DNA from 3 places in the Lysinibacillus sp. BS3 genome. Region 3 is predicted to be linked to each of the others. Evidence: riboswitches for the same ligand, from Rfam matches in the RefSeq annotation. Region 3 holds a riboswitch; each other region holds the start of a gene.

The links. A riboswitch is a leader RNA that binds a small molecule or an ion and turns the genes downstream of it on or off. The one in region 3 is predicted to bind lysine.
Positions count from the first base shown of each region.
Region 1: another riboswitch for lysine. It lies ahead of AAJG31_RS20055 (aspartate kinase); the one in region 3 lies ahead of AAJG31_RS12140 (amino acid permease).
Region 2: another riboswitch for lysine. It lies ahead of AAJG31_RS02280 (transporter substrate-binding domain-containing protein); the one in region 3 lies ahead of AAJG31_RS12140 (amino acid permease).

Region 1 covers NZ_CP154860.1:4,047,148-4,054,590, reverse strand. Annotated here, with positions in the region: gene AAJG31_RS20080 (thioesterase family protein) at 1-256, opposite strand, end outside; gene sdhB (succinate dehydrogenase iron-sulfur subunit) at 452-1,231, opposite strand; gene sdhA (succinate dehydrogenase flavoprotein subunit) at 1,237-2,991, opposite strand; gene AAJG31_RS20065 (succinate dehydrogenase cytochrome b558 subunit) at 3,058-3,666, opposite strand; gene AAJG31_RS20060 (YslB family protein) at 3,939-4,373, shown strand; gene AAJG31_RS20055 (aspartate kinase) at 4,472-5,698, opposite strand; lysine riboswitch at 5,832-6,009, opposite strand; gene uvrC (excinuclease ABC subunit UvrC) at 6,117-7,443, opposite strand, start outside.
Region 2 covers NZ_CP154860.1:443,629-451,071, reverse strand. Annotated here, with positions in the region: gene AAJG31_RS02290 (2-oxoglutarate dehydrogenase E1 component) at 1-2,100, shown strand, start outside; gene odhB (2-oxoglutarate dehydrogenase complex dihydrolipoyllysine-residue succinyltransferase) at 2,191-3,462, shown strand; lysine riboswitch at 3,804-3,990, shown strand; gene AAJG31_RS02280 (transporter substrate-binding domain-containing protein) at 4,110-4,967, shown strand; gene AAJG31_RS02275 (amino acid ABC transporter permease) at 5,138-5,863, shown strand; gene AAJG31_RS02270 (amino acid ABC transporter ATP-binding protein) at 5,876-6,607, shown strand; gene AAJG31_RS02265 (DUF6501 family protein) at 6,871-7,068, shown strand; gene AAJG31_RS02260 (toxic anion resistance protein) at 7,117-7,443, opposite strand, start outside.
Region 3 covers NZ_CP154860.1:2,465,315-2,472,757, forward strand. Annotated here, with positions in the region: gene AAJG31_RS12120 (ABC transporter permease) at 1-505, opposite strand, end outside; gene AAJG31_RS12125 (ABC transporter ATP-binding protein) at 498-1,421, opposite strand; gene AAJG31_RS12130 (sensor histidine kinase) at 1,552-2,487, opposite strand; gene AAJG31_RS12135 (response regulator transcription factor) at 2,494-3,186, opposite strand; gene AAJG31_RS12140 (amino acid permease) at 3,336-4,799, opposite strand; lysine riboswitch at 4,882-5,058, opposite strand; gene AAJG31_RS12145 (MFS transporter) at 5,237-6,445, shown strand; gene AAJG31_RS12150 (hypothetical protein) at 6,507-7,040, opposite strand; gene AAJG31_RS12155 (nitric oxide synthase oxygenase) at 7,090-7,443, opposite strand, start outside.

The DNA of each region.
Region 1 (7,443 bases), 1.6 Mb from region 3:
AGAATACCTGCTTTACATAATCGCATTGTAAATCGGCTACAATAGGTATAGATTTCACATTCTCTTCTCCAACTGGGGGCATTAAAATTCCTAAATGTCGGAAGTAATCAATTCTTGCTTGCTCAAAATATGTAAAGCTAATCGTATTGTTCATATGACCATACATGTCTGTTTCTGAAAATCGCACTCGTACCTCGCTAAAAAATGAAAAACCCTTTTCCCACTCTTGAAAATTATCGATATAATTTGCCTTCATGATATACCATCCCCTGTCATGTAATTGCACGTCTTTTATCAATCAACGGCAAACAAAATGAATATATATTCATTATAAAAGAAAATGCTATATTATCATAGAAAAAATGTAAATAAACAACTTGATAAATTTCATTTCTATAACTATAAAAAACTCCCTTACACTTCGTGTAAGGGAGTTCAGCTTGTCCGTATATTAGTCTACGTAGTGGTCAGAACCGAAGAAGTTACGGAACATTTGCACTGTAGTTGCACGGTTTAATGAAGCGATGGATGTTGTTAAAGGAATACCTTTTGGACATGCAGCAACACAGTTTTGAGAGTTACCACAGTTTGCAAGGCCACCGTCACCCATAATCGCATTTAAACGTTCATCTTTAATCATAGCACCAGTTGGGTGAGTGTTGAAAAGACGTACTTGTGATAATGGAGCTGGTCCGATGAATGAAGCTTTTTCAGACACGTTTGGACATGCTTCCATACATACACCACAAGTCATACATTTAGATAGTTCATAAGCCCATTGACGTTTACCTTCTGGCATACGTGGACCTTCACCTAAATCATACGTACCATCGATTGGTACCCATGCTTTAACTTTTTTAAGCGCGTTGAACATACGTTCACGGTCAACTTGTAGGTCACGAATAACAGGGAATGTTTTCATTGGCTCCAATTTAATCGGCTCTGTCAATTGGTCTACTAGTGTAGAACATGATTGACGTGGACGGCCATTGATCACCATTGAACATGCACCACAAACTTCTTCTAAACAGTTCATATCCCATGATACTGGTGATGTGTTTACACCATCTTCAGTAACAGGATTTTTTTGAATTTCCATTAAAATTGAAATTACGTTCATACCATGACGGTAAGGCACTTGGAATTTTTGCCAGTAGCTATTGCCGCCTTGTGTATCTTGACGTAAGATTTCCACTTTGACCATTCTTCCAGTATTAGCTGCGATTTGCATAACTTTTAGTCTCCTTTCGCAGAGTAGTCGCGTTTACGTGGTGGGATTAATGAAACGTCGACTTCTTGGTACGTGATGATTGGATTACCAGTAGCTGGGTCAAACTTCGCCATTGTTGTTTTTAAGAAGTTCTCATCATCACGGTTAGGGAAATCAGGTTTATAGTGTGCACCACGAGATTCATTACGTAATAGTGCACCTTTTGTCATTACTTTTGCAAGCACTAACATATTTTTAAGCTGACGTGTAAAGTGTGCGCCTTGATTGCTCCATTTTTGCGTATCATTGATGTTGATGTTGTTCCAACGCTCAGTAAGCTCATCAAGTTTTTTCAATGTATCTTCAAGCTGATCATTGTAACGTACTACAGTCATTGTAGCAGTCATCATTTCACCAAGCTCTTTATGCAGTAAGTAAGCGTTTTCTGTGCCTTCCATTTTCATGATAGCATCCCATTTCGCTTGTTCCTCTTTTACACGAGCATCGTAAATCTCTTGTGGAAGATCTTCAGCATGCTTTTTAAGGTGTTTTACATAGTCTACTGCGTTTGGTCCTGCAACCATACCACCGTAGATAGCAGATAATAATGAGTTTGCACCAAGACGGTTTGCACCATGTTGAGAGTAATCACATTCACCTGCTGCAAATAGACCAGGAATTTCAGTCATTTGATTGTAGTCAACCCATAATCCACCCATTGAATAGTGAACTGCTGGGAAAATTTTCATTGGTAATTTACGTGGGTCATCCCCTACGAATTTTTCGTAGATTTCGATGATACCACCAAGTTTAACGTCCAATTCATGTGGATCTTTATGTGAAAGATCTAGGTATACCATGTTTTCGCCATTGATACCAAGTTTTTGGTTTACACAAACGTCGAAAATTTCACGTGTCGCAATATCACGTGGTACTAAGTTACCATAAGCTGGGTATTTCTCTTCTAGGAAGTACCAAGGTTTACCGTCTTTGTAAGTCCAAATACGACCACCTTCACCACGAGCTGATTCTGACATTAGACGGTTTTTGTCATCTCCAGGAATCGCTGTTGGGTGAATTTGAATGAACTCACCATTTGCATATGAAGCACCTTGTTGATAAACGATAGATGCAGCAGAACCTGTGTTAATAACAGAGTTTGTTGTTTTACCGAAGATAATACCAGGGCCACCAGTCGCCATAATAACAGCGTCTGCACGGAATGATTTAATTTCTTCTGTACGCATATCTTGCGCTACGATACCACGACAAACGCCGTCTTCATCGATAATAACACCAAGGAATTCCCAGTGTTCATATTTATTTACTAAACCAGCTACTTCATGAGAACGAACTTGCTCATCTAGCGCATAAAGTAATTGTTGACCTGTTGTTGCACCAGAGAAAGCTGTACGGTGCATTAAAGTACCACCAAAACGACGGAAATCTAAAAGTCCTTCTGGTGTACGGTTGAACATAACACCCATACGGTCCATTAAGTGGATAATGCCAGGTGCTGCATCACACATACCTTTAACTGGTGGTTGGTTCGCTAGGAAGTCCCCACCATAAACTGTATCATCAAAGTGGATCCATGGAGAATCCCCTTCACCTTTAGTATTTACCGCACCATTAATTCCGCCTTGCGCACAAACAGAGTGTGAGCGTTTTACAGGAACTAATGAGAATAAATCAACTTCAGTACCAACTTCAGCTGCTTTAATCGTTGCCATCAGACCGGCAAGACCACCGCCGACAACAATTATTTTGCTTTTCGCCATGATTATTTCTCACTCCTCTTAAAAAATTGCAATGATTGCATGTGCTCTATCGTAGCTTCTATTGAATTATACGAAAGCTAAAATAGCAGCCACACCAACTACACTTAGAATTACGAAAAGAATGTTTGTTACGTAAGTAGCGATCTTTTGAGACTGAGGAGATTGTGTAATACCCCAGCTTACTAGGAATGCCCATAAACCGTTAGATAAGTGGAAAGTTGCTGATAAAATACCAACAATGTAGAATCCAAGCATGAATGGATTAGCAACAATATTCGCCATCATGTCGTAATCAACGTGTGTGCCAAGTGCTTTTTGAATACGAGTTTGGAAAATATGCCATGCAATAAATATCACTAAGAATACACCAGTAAAACGTTGTAAAGAGAACATCCAGTTACGGTACGTGCTGAAACGTCCTGTGTTTGGTGTAGCAGTGAATGCAATGTAGACACCATAGAATGCGTGGAACATTAATGGAATATAGATGACAATCCATTCAACTAGGATAAGGAATGGAATCTTTTCCATTACTGCGGTAGCATCGTTGTAACTTTCTGCCCCGCCTGTTGCTGTAAAGTTAATGAACAGGTGCATCGTTAAAAACAGACCTACTGGAATGATCCCAAGTAGAGAATGTAAGCGACGCCATAAAAACTCTCGATCTTTCGACAAGACTGTTACCCCCCTTAGTACTTAAAATAGCACAACAAAAGAAGTCATCATTTTGTAAATGATACTTCATTGACTGTGTATTTCATCATGGTACAATATTATGACATGTTTATTGTACTCTCAAGAGCTACGAGCGTCAAGGCAACTCGGAGTTTTTCATAGAGCTTATTAAAGAACTAATCTAGTACATGATGCGTCGTTTTTTCTCGAAAAATCTATCATTACTTTATTACCGTTAAATTTTAAGAAAATTCTAAGAAAGAAGGATAACAATGTTAAACACTCCATCTCCTACAATCTCATCATTTGGCTATGAGATCATTCGTGATCATATTCTATCTTCTATACTCGGTAAACATGAAGATGACGTCCTTTATTGGGCAGGTAAAGAGCTTGCTCGCAAGTTCCCATGTAAAAGTCAAGATGAACTTATCGCATTTTTCGCAGATGCCTGCTGGGGTACATTAGAACTCATAAAGGAATCAAAAGATGGACGTATTTTCCAGTTGACAAATGACCCTGAAATTCTTCAAATAAAGCAGCGCAGCTTTAAACTTGAAGCAGGATTTATAGCAGAGCAAATTCAACTAGCTAAAGGCTATCTGACAGAATGCTATAATGAAAAACGGGAAAAGCAACAATACGTCATGTTTACAGTCAAATGGGACGTTAAAGAACGTATTATGAATACCATTCCCTCAGAATAATTAAAAAGGATTGTTTCCCATTAAAGAATGGGATGACAATCCTTCTTTTTTCTTCCTTTTATTTCGGTCAATTACATAAAATGCTGTTTCTTCTATTATTATATGTAAAGTGCTTGCTCTAAATTAAACTCATCATGGAGAGCATTAGCTGCTTGGATCATATCATCCTGTGGTACAACAACGGACACTTTTATTTCAGAAGTACTAACCATTTTTACAGGGATATTTTCACGACGTAACCGATCAAACATACGAGCAGCAACGCCTGGATTAGAAGCCATGCCTGAACCAATAATAGAAACTTTTGCTAGTCCAATTTCGAAGTCAGCAAAACTAAATCCAAGTGATAATTTACTATCCTCTAAAACACGTAATGCTTCCGCAAATTCCTCTTTTAAAATGGAAAACGATACAGTTGGCTTCAACCCATCAATAATGGCTTGGACAATAATATCTACATTAATACGGTTCTCTGCAAGAACCGTAAATATATCTGCTAATGAAGCATTGGAAAAAGCATCATACCCTACTGTTAAACGAATAATATCTGATTCAAATGCAACACCACGAACGACTAAATTTTTTTCCATTTCCACTTCCTCCTTCAATAAAGTGCCTACTGATTCTATTAAACTTGAACGTATAATAACAGGCATTTGAAATTTCTTCGCTAACTCCACCGCACGAGGATGTATGATATGAGACCCTAAATTCGATAATTCCAACATTTCATCATAGGAAATTTCTTGAAGCTTTTGGGCATTGGGAACATATCGTGGATCTGCTGTATAAACACCGTCCACATTTGTATACATATCTACTCTCTCCGCTTCCAACGCTATGGCAAGTGCAACAGCAGTTGTTTCAGCTCCACCTTTCCCAAGCGTGGTGATATTGTGCACTTCGTCAATCCCTTGTTCTCCAGCAATAACCACAATTTGTCCCTGTGCAAAATGTTCTTCCATACGACTAATATCTATATAGTCGATACGAGCCTGTCGATACATACCATCCGTATGTATACCAGCTTGCCATCCAGTTAGAGACACAGCCTCATAGCCTGCTTCCTGCAAAGCGATGGCAAATAAAGCACTAGATAATTGAGAGCCAGTTGACAAAACTGCATCTAATTCTCTTTTCGACACATCGTCAGTTAGTTGGTGTACCATCATTTTCATCTCTTTCGCAGTGTGTCCCATTGCTGCAACGACCACTACTACATCCAATCCTTTGTCCTTTTCAGCAATCGCTTTCCTAGCAGCCTCTTGGATTTGTTCAGAAGAAGCTAATGCAGCTCCTCCAAACTTCATCACGATTTTAGCCATTTCTTTCGTTCTCCCTTCCAGTTCATGTATTTCACCAAATTATGGGGGGTAAAACCGTTTCTAGAAAACTAAAAGGCAGCCTCCACATAACGTGAAAGCTGCCTATAACATGTACAATAATCGTAACTTGCGCATGTGTGATAGCTCTCCGAAACGTTTAGAATCGACAGTCTTACATTTCTTAAATGCAAAACCAGTACAGCAATGGAACAACAATACTGTACTTCGGCAAGCTCCCCTTTCACACAATATCTCTGGACTTGTCCATCCTCCATCGTGTTACTCTTGAATCTTGCACCTCTATCATCACTTTAAAGTGAATGTATTCAATTCATTAAGCCTTAGCGTAAACAAACTAGTCACGCAGTTGGCTCTCCATAACATTGAAAACAATGTTATTTATAACCATAGCACATGCCTATTCCTTTGACAATGATTGTTGCTGAAAATAGCTAAAAATTTGGCTTGCTAAATTAGCGGGCATCCCAGCCTCCTGTAATGCTAGCTCGCTCGCCTCTCGAATTTTTTTGACTGAACCGAAATGTTTAAGCAGCTGTTGCTTTCGTTTTGGTCCTACCCCTTCAATATGATCTAATACAGATTGAATGGCATGCTTCTCATGCTGTTGACGCAAGAAGGTAATAGCAAAGCGATGGACTTCGTCTTGAATTCGTTGTAATAAATAAAAGCCATCACTTGTACGTTTTAAGCTAATCACTTCTGGTGGATCACCAAACAAGAGCTGAGATGTATTATGCTTATCATCCTTGGCTAAACCAGCAATCGGTATAACAAGACCAAGCTCATCTTCTAGTACTTCACGGGCTACTTCCATTTGTCCCTTACCACCATCAATTAAGACTAAATCTGGTAATGGTAGTCCTTCCTTTAAAACACGTATATAGCGACGACGTATAACCTCCTGCATTGCACCGTAATCATCATGCTTGGCTGCTGTACGCGTTTTATATTTTCGGTACTCCTTTTTCGCAGGCTTCCCATCAATGAAAACAACCATAGCAGACACTGCATCCGTTCCATGCATATGACTATTATCAAAAGCTTCAATTCGTAAAGGTGAACTAATACCCATTGCTTCACCAAGTGCCTCACAAGCACCAATCGTACGTTCTTCCTGACGCTCTATTAGCTGGAATTTAGCTGCCACAGCAATTTCAGCATTTTTGGTAGCTAATTCAACCAATTCCTTCTTTTGACCTCTTTTCGGTGTGAGCACTTTAATTTCTAATAATTCTGTTAAGATAGCTGCATCAATGGCTTGTGGAATAAAAATTTCTTTTGGCTTAATATGCTCTGGCTTTTCATAAAAGCGCCCAACAAATGTTAAAAATTCTTCCTCTGCATCTTGATAGATGGGAAAAATTGAGACATCGCGCTCAATCAGCTTTCCTTGACGCACAAAGAAAACCTGAACACACATCCATCCTTTTTCAACAGCATAGCCAAATACATCTCGATTTGTAGTATCACTTGAAACTATTTTTTGTTTCTGCATAACCGTATCAATATGGGCAATTTGGTCTCGGAATTCCTTCGCTCGCTCAAATTCTAGGTTTTCTGCAGCTGCTAGCATTTTAACTTCAAGCTCTTTTTTGACTGCCTCCACACCACCATTTAGAAACTTCGTCATATCCTCAATCATTTCTTGATAAACCTGACCATCAATTTCCTTCACACAAGGTGCTAAGCATTGACCCATGTGATAGTACAAGCAAACCTTGGAA
Region 2 (7,443 bases), 2.0 Mb from region 3:
CGTATTGGTATGGCACACCGTGGTCGCTTAAACGTTTTAACACACATTTTAAATAAACCTTATGACATGATGTTCTCTGATTTTGCACATGTTTCCAATGATTTATTTATGCCAGAGCATGGCCGCCTTGAAATTACAAAAGGTTGGACAGGTGATGTGAAATATCACATGGGTGCTTCTTACAACCGTGAATCCGGTATGAATGTGAAATTGGCTTACAACCCATCTCACTTAGAAGTGGGCAATCCAGTAGTACTTGGTGCTACTCGTGCAACACAAGATGATACATCTAAACCAGGGCAACCTATTTTTGACCGTACAAAGGGCTTAGGCATTCTTGTACACGGTGATGCTGCATTCCCAGGTCAAGGGATTGTAACAGAAGTGTTAAACTTCGCTAAAACAGAAGGCTTTACAACAGGGGGAACAATCCATATTATCGCAAACAATATGATTGGATTCACAACAGAACATTATGATTCTCGTTCTTCTGTGTATTCTTCTGATCCTGCAAAAGGCTATGAAGTACCAGTAATCCATGTCAACGCAGATAGCCCAGAGGCAGTAGTGCAAGTTGGACGTTTTGCGGCAAACTACCGTCAAACATTTGGCAAAGACATTATTGTGGACTTAGTAGGTTACCGTCGCCATGGTCATAATGAAACAGATGACCCAACAGTGACAAACCCAGAAACATACAAATTAGTGTCTAAACATGAAACAGTGCGTGCATTATATGGTGCACAATTAGTGGCAGAAGGTCTTGTAACTGCTGATGATGTAGCTGCACTAGATACAGCTATCTATGCAGAAATGCAAGCAGCCTATGACCACGTCAAAGAAATGGCAGAAAAAGATGATCATCATCATTTAGAAATGCCAGAAGAATTAAAAGTAGAGTTCCCACAAATTGATACAGCAGTAGGTGCGGAACGTTTAGAAAAAATCAATGAAGAGCTTTTAGTGTTTGAAGAAAACTTCGAACCACAGAAAAAGCTTGGTAAAATCTTAGAAAAACGCCGTGATGCTTATGCGTCTGCAAAAGTTGACTGGGGTCATGCTGAAACTTTAGCGTATGCAACGATTATTCAAGATGGAACACCAGTACGCTTTACAGGTCAAGATGCACAACGTGGTACATTCTCTCAACGTCACTTAGTACTGCATGATAAAAACAATGGCAATGTCTTCACACCACTACACCATATTTCTGGTGCGAACGCATCCTTTACAGTATACAACTCTCCACTGACTGAAGCTGGGGTGGTAGGCTTTGAGTATGGTTACAACCTAGAAAATAGCCATGTACTAACAGTATGGGAAGCACAATTCGGTGACTTTGCGAATATGGCACAAGTGATGTTTGATAACTTTATTTCAGGGGCACGCTCAAAATGGGGTCAAAAATCTGGTCTAGTTATCCTTTTACCTCATGGTTATGAAGGTCAAGGTCCAGAGCACTCTTCAAGCCGTATGGAACGCTATTTACAAATGTCAGCTGAAAATAACTGGTTTGTAGCGAACTGTTCAAATGCAGGAAACTACTACCACTTATTACGCCGTCAAGCAGCATTATTAGGTACAGAAGGAGTACGTCCACTTGTAGTCGTATCACCAAAATCATTATTACGTCACCCATTAGCTGCGGCGAATGCTGAGCAATTAGCAAATGGTTCATTCCAAGAAGTGATTGAACAACCAGGCTTAGGGGCTAAACCAGAAGCTGTAGAGCGTATCGTTTTAGGTACAGGTAAAGTGATGATCGACTTAGCAGAGCGCGTGAAAGACGGCGAAGGCTTCGATCACCTACACATTATTCGTGTAGAACAACTTTACCCATTCCCAAAAGAGCAAGTTGCTGGTATCATTGCTAAGTATCCTAATGCAAAAGAGATTGTTTGGGTACAAGAAGAACCTAAAAACCAAGGCTCATGGAATTATGCATTAGAAACATTATATGAACTTTCAGAAGGTAAAAAACTTCGCTATGTAGGCCGTCCTGCAATGAGCTCAACTTCTGAAGGGGATGCAGATTCTCATAAAGCAGCACAAGCAGCTCTTATTGAAGAAGCGGTTGCTGAGCCAGTAAAGGTTAAATAACATATATCAATTTTTGAAACCGGGCTACTTGCCCTTAAGCAGTAGCCCTTCTATGTGCGTCATGCACGTTAATCAAAGGAGGAAATGAAAGTGGCTGAAATTAAAGTCCCTGAATTAGCAGAATCGATTACAGAAGGTAGTATCGCACAGTGGGTAAAAAAAGTGGGCGATCGCGTTGAAAAAGGTGAATTCATCGTTGAACTTGAAACAGATAAAGTAAACGCTGAGATCATTTCTGAAGAAGCAGGTGTATTAACACAAATTTTAGCTGAAGAAGGCGATACTGTACTAGTTGGTCAAGTTATCGCAGTAGTAGAAGCAGGCGAAGGCGCAGCAGCAGCTCCAGCAGCAGCAGCTCCAGCAGCGGCAGCACCAACTGAGGCAGCACCTGCACCAGCAGCGCCACAAGCAGCACCTGCACCAGTTGCAGCAGCTCCAGTAGTAGAAGAAACTTCTGGTGAGCGTGTAGTTGCATCTCCAGCAGCACGTCGTCTTGCACGTGAAAAAGGTATTGACCTTGCAGCGGTATCTCCAGTAGATCCACAAGGACGTGTACGTGTACAAGATGTAGCAGCTCATGGTACAGCACCAGCTGTAGCAGCAGCACCTACATCCGTAGCAACTTCAGGTGGCCCAGTAGTATTCACACCAGCAGCTAATTCTGACCGTGTAACAATTGAAAAAATGAGCCGTCGTCGCCAAACAATTGCAAAACGTTTATTAGAAGTTAAACAATCAACAGCAATGTTAACAACATTCAACGAAATTGACATGACAAACATCATGGCACTTCGTAAACGTAAACAAGAAGAGTTTGTAAAAGCAAACGACATCAAACTTGGTTTCATGTCATTCTTCACTAAAGCTGTTGTTGCAGCACTGAAAAAATACCCATACGTAAACGCTCAAATCTCTGGCGATGAGATTCATTTAAATAACTTCTTTGATATCGGTATTGCTGTATCGACTGAAGAAGGTTTAGTCGTACCAGTTGTACGCGATGCTAATAGCAAAAACTTTGCAGAAATCGAAAAAGATATTGCTAACTTAGCGACAAAAGCTCGTGATAAAAAATTAGGCTTAAATGACATGGCTGGTGGATCATTCACAATCACAAATGGTGGTGTATTCGGTTCATTAATGTCAACACCAATTATGAACGGTACACAAGCTGGTATTTTAGGTATGCACTCAATTGTAAACCGTCCAGTTGCAGTAAATGGTGAAGTTCAAATCCGTCCAATGATGTATGTAGCACTTTCATACGATCACCGTATCATCGATGGTAAAGATTCTGTAGGATTCTTAAAAACAGTTAAAGAATTAATCGAAAATCCTGAAGATTTATTATTAAATTCATAATCCCATTAAACCCTGCGAACACTGTTCAGCAGGGTTTTTTTGTATGACGAAAGGTATTGACCGATTCTATGCTTGAAAGAGTACGAATGTTACATCGTTTAGAGGAGCAAAGAAAGAAAAAAACGCAACTTTTCTCATATGTAGAACATACTCTATAATAAATATTTGTTGTAATTTTCAGAAATATCAACAAAAGTTCAACGATTTAAAGTGGAAGCAGAACGCACAATATCCTAATATTGTCATTAGTCAGAAAAATGTTAAAATCGTCTTGACGAACATATTAGTTTTATAGTAGTATCTAAATATCAATTAAATAAACAAACCTCACGAATTGTTACCAGTGAGGTAGAGGCGCGGTATTTATTAGTTCATTGTTGAGTAAAAGCAAGCGAAGACGCAATGAAGAAGGAAATATCGCCGAAGTATAAAAGGAGCTCGTACTTTTATACTGGGTCTGCAGTGAATAAGTGCAGGACTGTCCTAGTAAATGGATTTCCAGATTTACTAGGTTGTGCTATCTCGGAAACATGGAAATTATAGTGAGGATTTGGGCAACTGTCATAAAAGGTAAGACCTAAGTTCAATAAACTTAGGTCTTTTTTAGTACAGTTGTCTTATTTTTTTACAGAAAAGGGGAGTTTTTCATGAAAAGAAAATGGTTGTTAGTAATGATCTCTATCATGACGGCAATTGTGCTAGCTGCATGTGGCACAAGTGACAAAAAAGAGGGCGGTTCAAGTGATGCTGGAACTGACAAAGAAGAAGGTGGCGGTGAATTCCGAATTGGAATGGAGGCTGGCTACCCACCGTTCAACTGGACACAGCAAGACGATGCAAATGGTGCAGTGAAAATTGCGGATAATGCAGAGTATGCAGGTGGCTATGATGTACAAATGGCAAAGAAAATCGCTGAAGGTCTAGGCAAAGAGTTAGTCATTGTTAAAATGGAGTGGGACGGTTTAGTTCCAGCGCTACAATCAAACAAAATTGATGCAATTATTGCAGGTATGTCACCAACAGAAGAACGTAAGAAAACAATTGATTTTACAGAAAACTATTATACTTCTGATTTTGTTATGGTTATTAAAAAAGGTAGCAAATATGAAGGCGCAAAATCGATTCAAGACTTCTCAGGTGCTAAAATTACATCACAATTAAATACATCAAACTACACAGTTATCGATCAAATTAAAGGCGTAGAAAAGCAAACAGCAATGGAGAGCTTCCCAGCAATGCGTGTGGCGTTAGAAGCAGGTAAAATTGATGGCTATGTAGCTGAACGTCCAGAGGGCATTTCCGCTTCTGCTGCCAACGATAAATTCACATATGTAGCATTTGAAGAAGGCTTTGATACAGACCTATCAAATACTTCAATTGCTGTAGGCTTACGTAAAGATGATGCAAATCGTGAAAAAATCAATGAAATCCTAAAAGGCATTTCAGAAGATGATCGTCAAGCGATTATGGAAGAAGCTATTTCTCAACAACCCGCAGCACAATAATGACATGGCACGGACTAGCAATTAGTCCGTGCATGATCATTTCATCATTATCAAAATGAGAACCTCTCTACATAATGATAATGTCCTAGCGTGACAAATCATAGAATGGTAGAAAGAGCTAGGACACAAAAGAAATAAGCGAGCAAGATGACATTGTTAGGAGGAACATCATGAGTCTTGAATGGATACTTTCAATTATTGAAAACAACTGGCAAATGTTTTTACGAGGTGCGTATTATACGTTACTGATTTCGAGTATTAGTACAATTATTGGTGCATTTATCGGATTTTTCATCGGAATTATGCATACGATTCCAGTTCGTAAAAAAGGTGTGAAATTTTATAGCTTAAAGCTCATTAATTTTATACTAACATGCTATGTTGAATTTTTCCGTGGTACACCAATGATTGTACAAGCTATGGTTGTCTACTACGGATTAGATATCGCATTCGGTATCGATATGCACTTTATTACAGCAGGTATTTTAGTCGTTTCCCTCAATACAGGGGCCTATATGGCAGAAATTGTTCGTGGCGGTATTGTATCCATTGATAATGGTCAATACGAGGCAGCATCAGCAATTGGCATGAATCACTTCCAAATTATGCTTCATGTTGTCTTACCACAAGTAGCGCGTAATGTTTTACCAGCGACAGGTAACCAATTAATCATGAATATTAAAGATACAGCCGTATTAAATGTCATTGGAGTAACGGAATTATTCTTCCAAACAAAATCAATTTCGGGTAACAACTTCCGTTATTTCGAATCATTCTTCGTTGCATGTGTTCTTTATTTCATCATGACATTTACCGCATCTCGCATCCTTCTGTATGTTGAAAAACGTCTAGATGGTCCTGATGCCTATCAAAAAGAACAAAAAGAAGCCGTATAGGGGGACGCACAAATGGCAGTCATTAAAATCGAGCATTTAAGTAAATCATTTGGACGTAACCAAGTGTTAAAAGATGTGAATTTCCAAGTGGAAAAAGGAGAGGTAGTTTGTTTAATTGGCTCCTCTGGCTCTGGTAAATCCACATTGCTTCGTTGCATAAATTTATTAGAAACGCCAAGTGGCGGTCAAATTATTTATAAAGGGGAAGACATCCTAGATGAAAAGCACAATATTCAAGAATATCGCACACATTTAGGCATGGTGTTCCAGCAGTTCAATTTATTTAACAACCACAATGTCATAAGTAATTGCACGGTGGGCCAAATCAAAGTGTTAAAACGTTCGAAAAAAGAAGCAGAAGAAACGGCGCTTAAATACTTGAAAATCGTTGGCATGGATCAATATGTGAATGCCAAGCCCCGTCAACTCTCAGGTGGACAAAAGCAGCGTGTGGCCATCGCTCGTGCCTTATCAATGAATCCTGATGTAATGCTATTCGATGAGCCAACATCCGCATTAGACCCAGAAATGGTGGGTGAGGTATTAAAGGTAATGCGTCAGCTAGCAAACGAGGGCAATACGATGCTCATCGTGACACATGAGATGGAATTTGCCAAAGAAGTAGCAGATCGTGTTGTCTTTATGGATAAAGGTGTAATTGTGGAAGAAGGCCCTCCAGCACAAGTATTAGTCAATCCACAACATGAACGTACGAAGGAATTTTTAAAGCGTACATTAAAATAAGCACAAAAAAGTGAGTCCAACCTGTTGGACTCACTTATTTTCTAGAATTCCATTCTGCATAAAGTACAAAGCAGATTGCGAATGCTACAGCAATGATAAAAAACCATTGCGGTACACCACCAAAACTCATCATAACACCTCAAATATTCATTTTTTTTGGATAGAATAGGTATAGTATTTCTTTTTTCTCCACAAAAGACCAAAAATATTATAAAATAAGCAATAGACATTAGCTTTTGCTAGTAAAGAGAGGTAGAGAGAATATGTTACATTTAAAATGGAAAGATGCGCCAACATTACGAACGGTTACTTGCAAACATACAAATGCATCGAAATACTTAGTATCAAACGTATTAACAGTAGGAAAAGAGTATGAAGTGAAAAATGAAACAGAAGAGTTCGTTTTTATCATCGACAACACAGGTAATGTCGGTGGCTACTATAAAGATTATTTTGAATAAAAACAAACAGGGTGGTTCAGAACATTTGCTGAGCCACCCATTTTTTTGTTAATCTCGCTGATAGCTGCTAGCACCCGCCACATCCTGTAGCTGTTGTTTCTCTTGTTCAGTTGCGGTATGCAGGGCAAAGACATCTTTAATTGCTGTTTGCAGCTCTTGCTGTGTTTCTTTAAACTTCGAAACTTGCTGTTCAAACGTGGGACTTGAGAAGCGATCATGAGCCCTTGATAATCGCTCCTCTAAACGTGCATAATGATGATCCATATGCATCGATAGCATCATCGCCAGTTGGTTTTTCCAGAGCGGAATCAAGGTAACGATAGAAAACTCAATTTTTTCAGCTAATGTTTGATTGGCCTGCTGAATCATACGGAT
Region 3 (7,443 bases):
AATACAATGGGATTAAAGCTATACCTGAGGCAGCAATCGCATTCATCAATACAGAAGGTATTTGCTGGATAATTAAAGAACTAGATAGTACATCAGGAATTAATTCATATCGATCGCTTATGATACAAAAAATGGTTGTAATAAGAGCATTGGAGATAATGATCATACTGAAAGTAAATAGCATGACAATAGCAAGCTTTGCGACCATTAATTTCTTTCTACTTATAGGATACATAAAGGCTAATGTAATGGTTTTAAATTTATATTCTCCGATGATTAACTTAGCTATTAACGTAGAAGCAAAAATCATAAAAACTGCTCTTACAAATGAATCAATAACACTGAATGCAACCTCATAATTTTCAAGCCCTGGGTCTCCTTCCACTTTAGAAATAAATAAAATCATAAACAAAAAACCAAGAATAACAAAATTAGCGATAATGGCTCCTTTAACATATGAACCTAAATGAAATTTTTTCATTTCTAAACGCATTAAATTAAGCATGGACAACACCTCCATTGATTAGCTTTAAGAAATAATCCTCTAATGAACTAGTTTTTTTACTAATCTCTTCAATCTCAACGTCATGTTCAATTAATGCTCTCGATAGGCTTTGTTGGGATACTGTTGAGTCGTATATACGTATAGAGTTATCATCCATCAGCTTAAAATTCGTAATGTTTAATTCGCTTTCAATAATAAACGCTGCCTTTTTCCCATCACTTACGATCACTTCCGTATAATTGACCTGATCACGATTAATAGTATCCATTGCTACCTCAGTGATAAGCCTTCCATTCTTAATAACACCTATTGTATCGACCAATTGTTCTATTTCAGCTAGAATATGACTAGAGATAATAATAGTTATGCCGTACTCCTTACAAAGCATCTTGAAAAGCTCTCTTAACTCCTTTATCCCTACTGGGTCCAATCCATTAATTGGTTCGTCTAATATAAGTAACTCTGGCTTTGTAATAATGGCCCTTGCGATGCCTAATCTTTGCTTCATCCCCAGAGAAAAATCTTTAACCTGCTTATTCTCTGTATTCGATAACTTTACTAAATTAAGAACATGTGCAATTTCTTTCTTATCATAATAACCCATGTATTCACAATGTAATTCCAGGGTCTCTCTAGCCGTTAATTTTTCATAAAAAATAGGATATTCAATAATTGTCCCCATTCTTTTTAGTATTTCATAGGATTTGTCCGTCAATTTCGCCCCCAAAATTTCTACATCCCCACTTGTAGGTTTCGTAAGATTAGTTAGCATCTTCATAACAGTCGTTTTACCCGCACCATTAGGACCTAAAAATCCATAAATCTCACCTTTCTTAACGTTCATATTGACAGCAGAAACAACTTCCTTTCCATCGTACACTTTCGTAAGCTGATTTGTTTTTACAATGTATGTCATGTAATTCTCTCCCTCAATTGTGACTAGTTTCATTATAAAAAATGAAACTCTCTATTTTATTACTGCATTCTTACAAATTTCTTAAGTAAAAAAGCCTGCAAAGCATTAAAGCTCTACAAGCATAATGGATTCAATACATCATTCGCTTTAACGAAATCGTAAAAATAGTTTTTTCATAGGGAATACTCGATAAACGGATCGAGCCATTCATTATTTCTACAAGCCGCTTTGTAATCGTTAGTCCCAGACCGCTACCTTGGAAAGATTTATTTCGAGAATCCTCAAGTGTATACATCCTTTCAAAAACGCGATCGATATGGTATTCATCAATGCCCTTGCCACAATCCCACACATCAATATCAATATTGGCTTCATCGTTTCTTATAGTAATTCCAATTACATTGCCATCTGCTCCATATGCAATAGCATTAGACAGTAGATTGTTTAGCACTCTATTTAATGCTTCTTCATTACCAAGTGCATATATGGAGCTTTCAGGGATATCAATTTTAATATCTAATCCCAATGAAGTAACCAAATCGTAAAAAGACAAAACATTTTTTCGGCATATTTCACTGACATTGATTTTAGTGATTGGATAATCTGTGTCCCCAGCCTCTAATTTTGCCAAGTCAAAAAATGTATGAATAATTTTTAATACTTCTAATGTTTTAGCATGTACACCCGTAAGTAAACGTTGCTGTTCCTCGTCACTAATCCCGTTTTGAAGTTGAAGCATTTCAATATAGCCAAGTACAACGGTTAAAGGCGTTTTAAGATCATGTGAAATATTGGCCAACATCTTTTTCATGGAATTTTCCATTTTACGATGTGTAGCCTGAATTTTTTGATGTTGATCTAGCAAAGTATTCAGTGTAATAAGTAACTGTTGAATTTCTGAATTTGTAGTTGTTACTAGAATCTTTTCATACGTCTGTTCATTCACAATTACGTGTAGTTTTCGATGAATATATTGGATAGCACGTTCTTGTTCCTTCTTGATTTTCCATTGAAAAATAAGAATGCCGATTAGCAATACAATGATTAATAATAATAGAAATATCATATATTTTTACCCTTCAAATTTATAGCCGATTCCCCATAGGGTTTTAATATAGTGAGGATGTGACGGATCATCTTCTATTTTTTCACGGAGTCTTCTGATATGTACATTTATAATATTTTCATCTCCATAATAGGCATCCTTCCATATCGTCTGATAAATTTGCTCTTTGGTAAAAACTCTGTGACGATTTGTCACAAACAATTTTAAAATGGAAAATTCCTTTGATGTCAGCTTTATGTCTTGTCCGCTCTTTGTTATTGAGAAATTAACGATATCTATTTTTAAATTATCAATTTCGAGTACCTCTTGCTTTTGTTCAGCTTGACTAGAGTATTTCGTAGCTCTTCTGATAACAGCCTTTACACGTGCTGAAAATTCCAGCATAGAAAAGGGTTTAGCAATATAATCATCTGCCCCTAATCCTAAGCCCAATGCTTTATCAACATCACTGTCTTTTGCAGACATAATAATGATAGGAAGTGCTGCCTGCTCTCTAATAATCTTTAATACTTCCAATCCATTTAATTTAGGTATCATAATATCTAAGATGACCAAATCAAAGATATTTTGCAAACAATTTTGTAATGCCTCTTCGCCATTAGTCGCTGTTGTGACCTGGAAACCTTCCATCGTTAAGTAATTATCAACCATTTCACGAATGGCTTCATCGTCTTCTACAAGTAAAATATGCTTTTGCACTATGATGCACCTCTCCTATCAAACCCAATTTCCATATGTATATTACATTACCATATTTATGATGTATCATTAGAGATTTGTTTATGAGTGTTGAAAAAAGAGCTGCTCCATAAACCATCACTCTTTGGTTTATAGAACAGCTCTATTATTTAATCTTCAACTTTTAAATCACAATCTTCAAGTGGAAGCATTTTTGTTTTGTGCTTTAATTTATAGCCAAACCATAATGCTAAAAATAATGGAATCCCAATATACGAAACAAGGATACCGTACCAATCAAACTTATCGCCTGTAAAGGCTGTGTAATTTTGTCCAATGACTACGATCATACAAACTGTAAAAGCAAATAATGGTCCAAAAGGATATAATTTGGCTTTATAAGGTAATAACTTTGGATCTAAGCCTTGTGCATCAAACGCTCGGCGGAAACGATAATGACTAAACGCAATACCTAGCCATGCAATAAAGCCAGACATTCCAGAAGCATTTAATAGCCAGATATAAACCACTCCATCGCCAAAGAAGGATGCCAAAAATGCTAAACAGCCTACAGCTAATGTTGCCATAAGTGCATAAATCGGAATACCTCTACGACTTAGCTTTGCAAAAAATTTAGGTGCATGTCCATCCACTGCTAATTGCCATAACATACGAGAAGATGCATATAGTCCTGAATTTCCTGCTGACAGCATAGCCGTTAAAATAATGGCATTCATTAATGAAGCAGCAAAGGCAATACCTAGGCGGTCAAACACTAGTGTAAACGGTGATACTGCGATATCTTCTGATAATAAACGTTCGTCTGTAAATGGAATTAACATCCCAATTGCACCAATCGCTAAAATATAAAACAAAAGAATACGCCAAAATACAGATTTAACAGCCTTCGGAATATTTTTACCAGGATCATCTGTTTCACCAGCTGTAATTCCTAATAATTCTGTCCCTTGGAATGAAAATCCTGCAGCTAGGAAAATACCAAATGTAGCAAGGAAGCCACCATGGAATGGCCCATCACTAACAAAGAAATTAGTGAAACCTACAGGAGCCTGCCCACCTAAAATACCAAAAATCATTAGTAAGCTAATGATAATAAAAACAATAACCGTTGCTACTTTAATCATGGCAAACCAATATTCACTTTCACCATAACTTTTTACGGATAGTAAATTAAACGTCAATACAACAGCAATAAATAATACTGTCCAAAGTGCTGATGAGCTATCTGGGAACCAATATTTCATAATTAATGACACAGCAGCAATTTCGGCAGCAATGGTGATTGCCCAGTTATACCAGTAGTTCCAGCCTAATGCAAAGCCCAAGGCAGGATCTACAAATTTGGTTGCATACGTACTAAATGAACCTGAGGATGGCATATAGGCAGCCATTTCCCCTAAGCTTGTCATTAAAAAATACACCATAATACCAATTAAAGCATAGGCAAGCAATGCTCCTCCAGGACCTGCCTGAGCAATTGCTCCTCCACTGGCTAAAAATAGTCCCGTACCAATTGTACCGCCTAAAGAAATCATTGTAATATGACGGCTTTTTAATTCTTTTTTCAGCTTCGGTGCTTTATGTCCGAGCTGATTTACTTTTATTTCACTCACGATATAGCTTCCTTCCTATTTATGAGGCAAAAAAATGCCATCACATATACACTGTGATGGCTACATTAATCCTCAGTTTTTCCTACATGATAGCTCAACACGTTGTGCAAACGTGACAGTTCTGTTCCTTTCGGAGACAGCCCCAGCATGAGGTTTTCAAGTCCCCTCACACTTCGGCAATATTTCCTTTCAACTAATTTCATCAATGCTTGTCATTTCAATTAGCATACTTATAAATATCGCGACCTCTACCTCAATACAAACATGAGGCATATAATTATTAAATTTATGATGTTTATTATACTAACATAAGACCATAGACATTTCAATACAACCATAAATGTTCTGTATTTTATGAATCTTCTACTATTTTTAATAGTGTGATAAAGTGTTATAGTAGTTCAATTAGAATGGTTATTATTAGGGGGGATTTTATTTTGACTACAAATGATCATTCCACTAGTTTTCCAAGTAAAAAAATTAGCTGGAAAGGAACAACCTTACTTTTAGTCTTTGGAGTTATCTTTATAGCCTCTACATTACGAATGCCACTAACTGTTGTTGGCCCAATTATATCCTTTATCCGTGAAGATCTTGGAATATCTAATGTATTGGCAGGCTTTCTAACAACGATACCATTGCTGGCTTTTGCTGTTATATCTCCATTTGCACCAGTTGTAGCACGCAAACTAGGGCTTGAGCTAACATTATTTTTATCAACTTTTCTCTTGGCCTTAGGAATTGTCCTTCGTTCACTTGGTACTACAGAATTACTTCTATTGGGTACTGTGTTAATTGGCGTAGCCATTTCTTTTGGAAATGTACTAATTCCAGGATTATTGAAATTAAAATTTCCCTATCATGTGGGTTTATTAATGGCCTTTTTCACCATGTCCATGAATTTTACTGCAGGCCTTGGTGCTGGTATTAGCTATCCGATAGCTAATTCATCGTTAGGCTGGCAAGGTGCACTTTCCATTGCACTCATACTCGTTCTAATTACAATCTTAATTTGGATACCTCAACTAAAATCAAATAAACCGGAACCAGTTACTACATCTAAGAAGACCAGTACACCTTTATGGAAATCACCTGTTACTTGGGCTGTCACAGGGGCAATGGGTTTACAATCTTTATTATTCTACACAACAGCAGCTTGGATACCTGAGATCTATATTGCTCAAGGTTTAGCCCCTGATAAAGCTGGCTGGATGTTTTCAATCATGCAATTCTCACAAGTACCAATGGCCTTAGCAGTGCCTATTATTGCCGGTAAAATGACTTCTCAACGCCCACTTGTATTGATGTTTACATCCTTCTATTTAGTAGGATTTGTTGGAGTTGTCATGGAATGGACAAGTCTTGGGGTACTGTGGATGGTTCTTCTAGGGTTAGCAGGTGGTTCTTCATTCGCCCTAGCAATGATGTTCTTCACTCTCCGTACTCGTACTGCATTTGAAGCAGCAGATTTATCAGGCTTTGCGCAATCTTTGGGTTATTTATTTGCCGCAATTGGTCCTATTCTTTTTGGCTACTTGCATGATTTATTTGGCGGCTGGAATATTGCGGGATGGCTCTTTGTCGTTGTAGCAATGTTACTCTTCTTTTGCTCAATGAGAGCCTCTAAGGATGAATATGTGCATTAAAATTAAATAAAGCAGGTGGATTAGATTCCTCCATCTGCTCTATTTCTATAGTGTTTAAACATTACATAATTGTCGGATTGCGGAGTAATGTTAGCAATTCAGCAAGGCATTCTGATGCTTCATTATTACGAGCTGTTATAGTAGAAAAAATAGGAACAGCCTCTTGTAAAAGCATATAACTATAATAGTAATAGCCTACAAAAGCTTGCTCCTCATAGCCCTTTGGCGTTTCTTTCTCCCACTCCTGCTCATCATTATCCTCATTTTCTATCCACAAATAGTTGACGTCTAATAGCTCCTGCATATTTTTAACAGTATTGACTGGGTCGAGATAATCCTTGGTAATAGCATGTGCCACAGCTAAATATAACTGTACCTCTGGTAAGGAGACAACCTCTAATTTTTTACGAGTAAGCTTTTTTAGCAAGACAAGCAAAACCCATGGTGTCACCTGCCACAGTGTTCCTTGATGTTCAATTAATTCAGCTAGCTGTGTGTATTGCTCCTGTTCTATCAGCTTAGGAATGGCTGTACCTCTACCATAAGGTGTCGTCAATTGTCTCCATGGGATATTGGGAATTTGCTGATCTAACATAGTAAGCCCTCTCTCATCAAAAGTATCGAAAGTAAACAATTCTTTTACACTAATAGCATGGTTTTTGATAAAAATAATTTGGTGTATGATAAATATTTACATAGGGTTTATGGAATATATGAGTTGTGGCAGGGGAAAGTGGTGGGATTAACCATGTCCAGTTGCCTGTAACTTCTCTTCCTGTTGATTTTTCTGCCTCCTCAAACAATTTAAACTGCTGAGCTGCTGTATGATGATCAACAATGCTCACACCATCTTCTTTAAATGAGTGAAGAACAGCAATATTAAGTTCTACTAAAGCACGATCACGCCAAAGAGACGCATGTTTGGTTGTATCAAGATTAAAAATCTCTGCAATTGCAGGTAACATATTATAACGATCATGATCTGCTAAATTTCGTGC